Tunturibacter psychrotolerans: one gene and its partner. The protein of the gene in region 2 interacts with the protein of the main gene of each other region in a pairwise test. Links are inferred from orthologs where the notes say so. Each region holds a gene or a part of one and is shown on either strand. Other genes may lie near its edges.

Region 1 (3,316 bases), 900 kb from region 2 along the record:
TCGATTAAAAAAAGCAAATCGCTACAGTTTGTGCGGGTCACTTGAATTACTGGTGTTACTTCGAGCATACGTCTCAGACAGGAGCTTGGCAACAGTTACCGCAATACTTTGCACCATCGGTATAAGCACTCACTGAAGTCGATTTAGCCAGAAAAGTAGCCTCTCGCTTCACAATTCCTAGACTGGGGTAACCAACTCGTCAAGCGCCAGAAACTCCTGAAGGATAGGGTCCTGACTTCGCTCCATTTCTTCCATGGTTCCAAAGAAAATCGCCTTCCCTGCACTCAAAAACACAACTCGATCTGCCAACTTCTTCGCCAGTCGCATGTCGTGCGTCACAACGATACTGGTCAGGTGCAGTTGCTGTTTTAACCGCTCGATTAAATCTCCAAGAAGATGTGCCATTAGAGGGTCCACCATAGTTGTAGGCTCGTCGTACAACACCGCCTCGGGTTGTGATGCCAACGCCCGCGCAATCGCCACCGACCTTTTCATCCCGGTCGACAAGTCGGACGGCAGCAGGCCCTCCATCCCCGCCACGCCCACCATCTCCAGCAGTCCCTTCACTACCTGCAGAATCTGGTCTTCCGCCATCTCTCCGCGCTCGCGCATCGGAAAAGCGACGTTCTCCCCCACCGTAATCGAGTCGAACAACGCTCCATTCTGAAAGACCATCGTCACCTTCCGACGAATCTCTTGTAACTCTTTCTCCTGGAAGCCACAGATATTCTCACCCGCGACCTTGATCATTCCTTTATCCGGCTTCAAAAAACCCAGCAGCATCTGAAGCGAAACCGACTTGCCCACGCCGCTTCGGCCAAGAATGCACAGCGTCTCCCCCGGGTAGACGTAGAAGCTCACATCCTCCAACACCACAAACTCACCGAACGACTTATACACATGCTCGAACGAGATATACGGCCCAGGCTTATTCTTCACATCCGGCAAAGCGTCCGCAGCCGCCTCATTCTGCTGAGCTGCCTGCTGAATAAAGTCACCGACCTCTGCTGACACATCCTCCGACACGCTTTCAATAAGCGGCGTATCCGCGGTGACCTCGACCTGTTCTCCCTCTAACTTCTTATCCGGCTCAGCCATAATCACCACTCCCACCAACCAAATCACGACGTAAATCTAGCCTAACGCATCGCCCCCGCTAAGTATCCAACGCATCGACATGCCGTTCCGCGTCTGCAAACTCCTGCGGAGTATTCAGGTTCGCAAACCAGCGAACCGAGTTCTTACACTGAGCTTCTGTCGGCGTTCGCCACGTCTCTCCGTCGCCCGTCACAGTCGGAGCAGATGGATCGTCCCACTGCATCTCCACAAAAACCCTTTCACTCTTCACATTCCGTTTGGCCGCAATCTCATCGCACGCCGACCGAAGCGCCGGAAGCAACTTAAACTCCCCGCGCTCCAAAAAAGCAGTCAGGTAGCTCGCGATCTCTCGATGAATGATCAGCAACGCAGGCTGCGGAGCACCGTCAACTGCAAGCATCGAAAGTCTGACCTCACCCGCAGAATTGTGCAATACCGACCACAACCAGTTATCCAGAAGAAAGGTAGGCAGAAACGGCACATCCACAGGCAGCACCAAGTTCCAGTCGCACTTCGAGCTCCGCAGCGCAGCCTCTATCCCCCCCAGCGGCCCACATCCAGGATGTAAATCCCGCACCAATGGCGCAAATCGCCCCAGTGCGGTATCACCGCCCAGAACATTCACCTCGGCGCAAACCCGTAGAAGCTTCGTCGTCGCATGCAGCACAAGCGGCTTCCCCGCCAGCTCAAGAAGCGCTTTATCGCTCCCCATCCGCGAGCTCTTGCCCCCGGCGAGCACAAACCCACCAACCGGAGGCAGGTCCTCCCGCATCAAGCCGCGACACCACTCAGAAACCGCACAATCGATTCGATCCCCCGATGAAAGTTCGCCAGATGAAACTTCTCATTCGGCGCGTGCAGGTTGTCATCCGGCAGCCCAAACCCCATCATCACGGTCGGAATCTTCAGTTCGCGCACAAAATCCCCCACAATCGGGATCGATCCGCCGCCACGTACAAACACAGTCTCCTTCCCAAACACCTCACGCATCGCCTCCGTAGCAGCCTTCACGTAAGCGTTATCAGTACTCACCACAATCGGATCTCCCGCATGAATCAATCGCACCTCGAGCTGCACTCCCTTCGGCGCAATCGATTCAACATAGGCCTTGTACTTCGCAAAGCTCTCCGCCGGCGTCATATCCGGCACCAGCCGCATGCTCACCTTCGCCACCGCCTTCGCGGGAATCACAGTCTTCGCCCCAACCCCAACAAATCCGCCCGGCATTCCATGCACATCAAGCGTCGGCCTCGCCCACGTCCGCTCCTGCACACTCAACCCCGGCTCTCCCGTCAATACAGTCGACCCCACCTCCGTGTGGCGATAGTGTTCTTCATCAAACGGCAGCGCCTTCCACGCCTTCAGCTCATCCGCAGTAGGCTGCTGCACCTTGTCGTAAAACCCCGGAATCAAAATCTTTCCATTTTCATCCTTCAACTTCGCAATCACCTGCGCCAGAGCGACAAACGGATTCGGCGCCGCCCCGCCATACATCCCCGAGTGCAGATCCACCTTCGCCCCACGCGCTTCAATCTCCGTATAGATCATCCCGCGAAGCCCCACACACAGCGTCGGCAACTCTGGTGCAAACATCTCCGTATCGCTCACCAGCGCGACATCAGCCTTCAGTTGATCCCCATGCTCGCGCACAAACGCAGCGATCCCCTCGCCGCCAACCTCTTCCTCGCCTTCGACAATCACACGCACATTCACGGGAAGCTTCCCCCCACCCGCCGACATCAGCGACTCAAGCGCCTTCACATGCATCCACATCTGCCCTTTATCATCCACCGCACCGCGAGCATAGATATTCCCATCGCGCTCCGTAGGCTCAAACGGCGGCGTCTTCCACTCATCCAGAGGCTCCGCCGGCTGCACATCGTAGTGCCCATAGCAAAGCACGGTAGGCTTCGCCTTCCCATCAGCTCCCGGCGCCGCATGCAGCCAGTCCGCATACACCATCGGATGCCCCTTCCGCCCCGCCGTCGTCGTCTCAATCAGACGAACGTTTTCCATCCCAATCCTCTTCAGCTCCGCGGCAACAAACTCCGCAGCTCGGCGCACATCCCCCACATGTTCAGGAGCCGTCGACACCGAAGGAATCCGCAACAGCGCCTTCAGCTCCTCCACAAAACGCCCTTTATTCTCCCGCGCAAACGCAACTGCCGCTGTCATCGTCGTAGTCACTGATCCACTCCTCAAAAACGTTCTTCCGCCG
Region 2 (3,151 bases):
CGTTGAGACGAGAACGCTGGCCCTCTACATTGGTTCAAGTATCGGGAACTTCACGCCCGAGGACGCGAAAGATGTCCTTCGCAATCTCCGCGCCCAACTTCTTCCGGGGGACACTCTTCTACTTGGCACGGACCTCGCGCCCAGCGGTGGCTCCAACGCCAACAAAACTGCAGCCATGCTGCTTGCCGCCTACGACGATGCCGCCGGAGTGACTGCTGCCTTCAATCTGAACGTTCTGACTCGGCTGAATCGCGATCTTGGCGCGGACTTTGTGCTTCGAAACTTCCGCCACCGAGCTTGTTGGAACCCAACCCAGTCCCGGATCGAGATGCATCTGGAATCGCTCGCCGACCAGCGCGTTCATATTCCCGCCAACGCCAGCGGCCCCGCATTTACGGTCGATTTCGCCCAGGGCGAAAGCATTCATACCGAGAACAGTTACAAATTTACCGCCCCTGCAGTTGAGGATCTTCTGGACTCCGCTGGCTTCAAGCGGACAAACTCTTGGCAGGACCCGCAACATCTCTTCGCCGTCACCCTCGCGGCTGCTGTCTGACCTAAAGACGGCGATAGTCTCCGCTCTTCCCGCCGCTCTTGCGCACCAGCACGACCTCACGGATTCGGATTCCTTTGTCGAGCGCCTTGGTCATGTCGTAGACCGTCAGCGCTGCAATTGAGGCCGCTACCATTGCCTCCATCTCCACGCCTGTGCCAGCGACTGTAGCTGCGGTCGCCTCTATTGCGACGCCGCCGTCTACCACTCTTGCCTGCACGTCCACGTAGCTGAGCGCCAGTTGGTGACACATCGGGATTAAGCTGGAGGTTTGTTTCGCGGCTTGAATTCCTGCGAATCGCGCGACCTCGAGTGGATTGCCTTTGGGGTTCTGCGGCAGCGCGTTGAGCACCGCATCGGACAGCTCGACAAACGCCGCCGCCACAGCCTCGCGTCGCGTCAACGCTTTCTCGCTCACATCCACCATGTGAGCCTCGCCCGCTCGGTCGTAGTGCGAGAGGTGCAAGGGGACCGGGGTTCGGGGCGGAAAGTCCGCGTCATTGCCGAGAGGCTCGGGGTCGTCATCGATCAGACGTTCGGAGGTGTAGTCCACATCATCCATCACACAAGCCTACCGCAGCAGCCCTGATCTAGCGCAAGAGCACCGTAATGACGTCGCCGGCCGCGAACCGCTCTCTCTCGGGCGGCAGCACGGCGTAGCAGTTTGCCCGCGCATTTGCGGCCAGATCGCCAGACCCCTGCCACCCCACGAGCCGCACCTCCGGCCGTACGCGGTCGGCAGTCCATCGCGCAGGTAAAACCCGCATCAGGCCGGGCTTCCCGGCGACATCCTCGGCCAGTGTCGCCTGCACGAAGCGCGGCCCCTGCGCGGTGGCCCCACCCATCGCTCGCAGCAGTGGTTCAACAAAACAATGAAACGTCACCTGCGTCGAAACGGGATTTCCGGGCAGGCCGAAGAAGAATTGTGAGGGGAACTCGTCAGTGGCCGGCAACCGTCCAAAGACGAGAGGCTTTCCCGGTTGCATCTTCACTCCGGTGAAAAAGAACTCCGCGCCGAGGCCTTCGAGAACCTCCTCCACCAAGTCATACTTGCCCATGGAAACCCCACCCGACAGAAGAATGAGGTCAGAGTCGCGCGCTGCACGGATGGTTCGTTCAAGCTCCGCTCGTCGATCCGGAGCGATGGGCATCTGCACCGGCACTCCCCCTGTGCGCGCCACAAGCGCCGCCAGCCCATAGCTGTTGGAGTTTCGAATCTGTTGCGGTCCAGGGGTTGCATTCAAGGTCACTAATTCATCGCCCGTGGCGACGATTGCGACTCTCGGTCTGCGGAACACCTGCAGGTCTGAGCGCCCGCAAGCCGCCGCAAGCGCGATTTCAGCGCCTTCGATTACAGTTCCAGGGAGTAATACCGATTGCCCCGCCCTGGCCTCCGACCCCTGCGGAACGATATTCTCTCCGCTTCGAATCGTTCGCCCGGCGGTCAGACGAATCGAGTCTTGATCGCGTTCGATATGCTCGATCATTACGACGGCGTCGTAGGCGAGCGGAATAGGTGCGCCCGTCATGATTTCAACGGTAGTGCCATGCTCCAGTGCGCCGCCCTGCCACTGCTCGCCGGCCCTTATCTGGCCCACGACCTTCAATGGGGCTGCAGTATCGGCTGCACGCAGCGCAAATCCGTCGCGGGTCGACCGGTCGAACGGCGGCTGGTCACGATCTGCGAGGATGGTCTCCGCCAGCACGCGGTCTGCGCAAGCCATCAATGCAAGCGTCTCGCTCTGCGGGCGCGGAAGTGCGGCTGCGTGCGCCAGCACTTTTGCGAGAGCTTCGTCGAAGCCCAAAACTCTAGCCGCAGCCTGCACTCTTTTCTCCCTCTCAGCCACTAGCCTGAAAAACAAAAGGCCCCGAGCAGCGTCGCCCGGGGCCTTCCACTTCTTTCAGAGATTACTTCTTTCCAGCCTTGAAGCTCGACTTCACCGGTGCCCCAATGCCCTCGAGGATACCCTTGACATCTGCAGCATGGGCGCCGTCGGGTGCCAGTTCGAGATACTCCTGATAAGCCTCAACGCAGCCCGGGGGGGCCACGATCTTCTGAGTCTTGGGATCGACGGTAGCCAGCGGAATCAGTGCCTGTCCCTTGATGTAATAAGCATCTGCCTTCTTCGGATCGGCTGCGATTGCCTTGTCGGCCGCGGCACCCGCCTCAGTCATCTTGCCTGCGTTGTAGAGCGTTGCGGCTTCGTTGTAGTAGTACATTCCCGCCTTCTCCGGTTGGGCCTTGGCAGCCTGATCGTAGGCGTCGGAGGAGGCCTTGGCGTCCCCTAGATCCGCTTCTGCTTTGCCCAACTGGTTGTAGGCCACGCCAGAGGTCTCGGGGTTTGGCTTCTTAGAGGCGGCGTTTAAATCAGCCGCTTTTTTGTAGGAGGTAGCAGCATCGGTGTACTTCTGCAGGATCGCGGGATCATTTGCAGAGGTACCTGCCGTTTTAGCCGCTTTGGCCGCAGCCTCTCCGCTACCAAGCTGTGCATCTCCCAGTGTGACCCAGAGGATTCCCTCGTCGGGTTTGCTCTCAGTGGCCTGCTTCATAGCAGTGATCGCCGAGTCGTAGTTTCCTGCCTTATTGTCCGCGCGCGC

Evidence for each region.
Region 1: the proteins of RBB77_RS20655 (region 2) and mobA interact in binary tests that used the Escherichia coli proteins (3 or more experiments, as listed by UniProt). The link is inferred for Tunturibacter psychrotolerans from one-to-one orthologs.

What each region holds. Positions count from the first base shown.
Region 1 is NZ_CP132942.1:3,980,672-3,983,987, forward strand. What follows is about bases 14-3,013. They hold mobA (molybdenum cofactor guanylyltransferase), read right to left. Parts: upstream 1,871-3,013; coding sequence 1,157-1,870; downstream 14-1,156. Other genes in these bases: RBB77_RS16625 (ABC transporter ATP-binding protein), read right to left, coding at 178-1,098; RBB77_RS16635 (dipeptidase), read right to left, coding at 1,870-3,013. In the rest of the region: more of RBB77_RS16635, read right to left, coding at 3,014-3,273. UniProt on the Escherichia coli protein: Transfers a GMP moiety from GTP to Mo-molybdopterin (Mo-MPT) cofactor (Moco or molybdenum cofactor) to form Mo-molybdopterin guanine dinucleotide (Mo-MGD) cofactor.
Region 2 is NZ_CP132942.1:4,881,314-4,884,464, reverse strand. What follows is about bases 262-3,096. They hold RBB77_RS20655 (molybdopterin molybdotransferase MoeA), read right to left. Parts: upstream 2,380-3,096; coding sequence 1,144-2,379; downstream 262-1,143. Other genes in these bases: RBB77_RS20650 (tetratricopeptide repeat protein), read right to left, coding at 2,462-3,096; moaC (cyclic pyranopterin monophosphate synthase MoaC), read right to left, coding at 558-1,115; egtD (L-histidine N(alpha)-methyltransferase), read left to right, coding at 262-556. Outside these bases: more of egtD, read left to right, coding at 1-261; more of RBB77_RS20650, read right to left, coding at 3,097-3,151. UniProt on the Escherichia coli protein: Catalyzes the insertion of molybdate into adenylated molybdopterin with the concomitant release of AMP.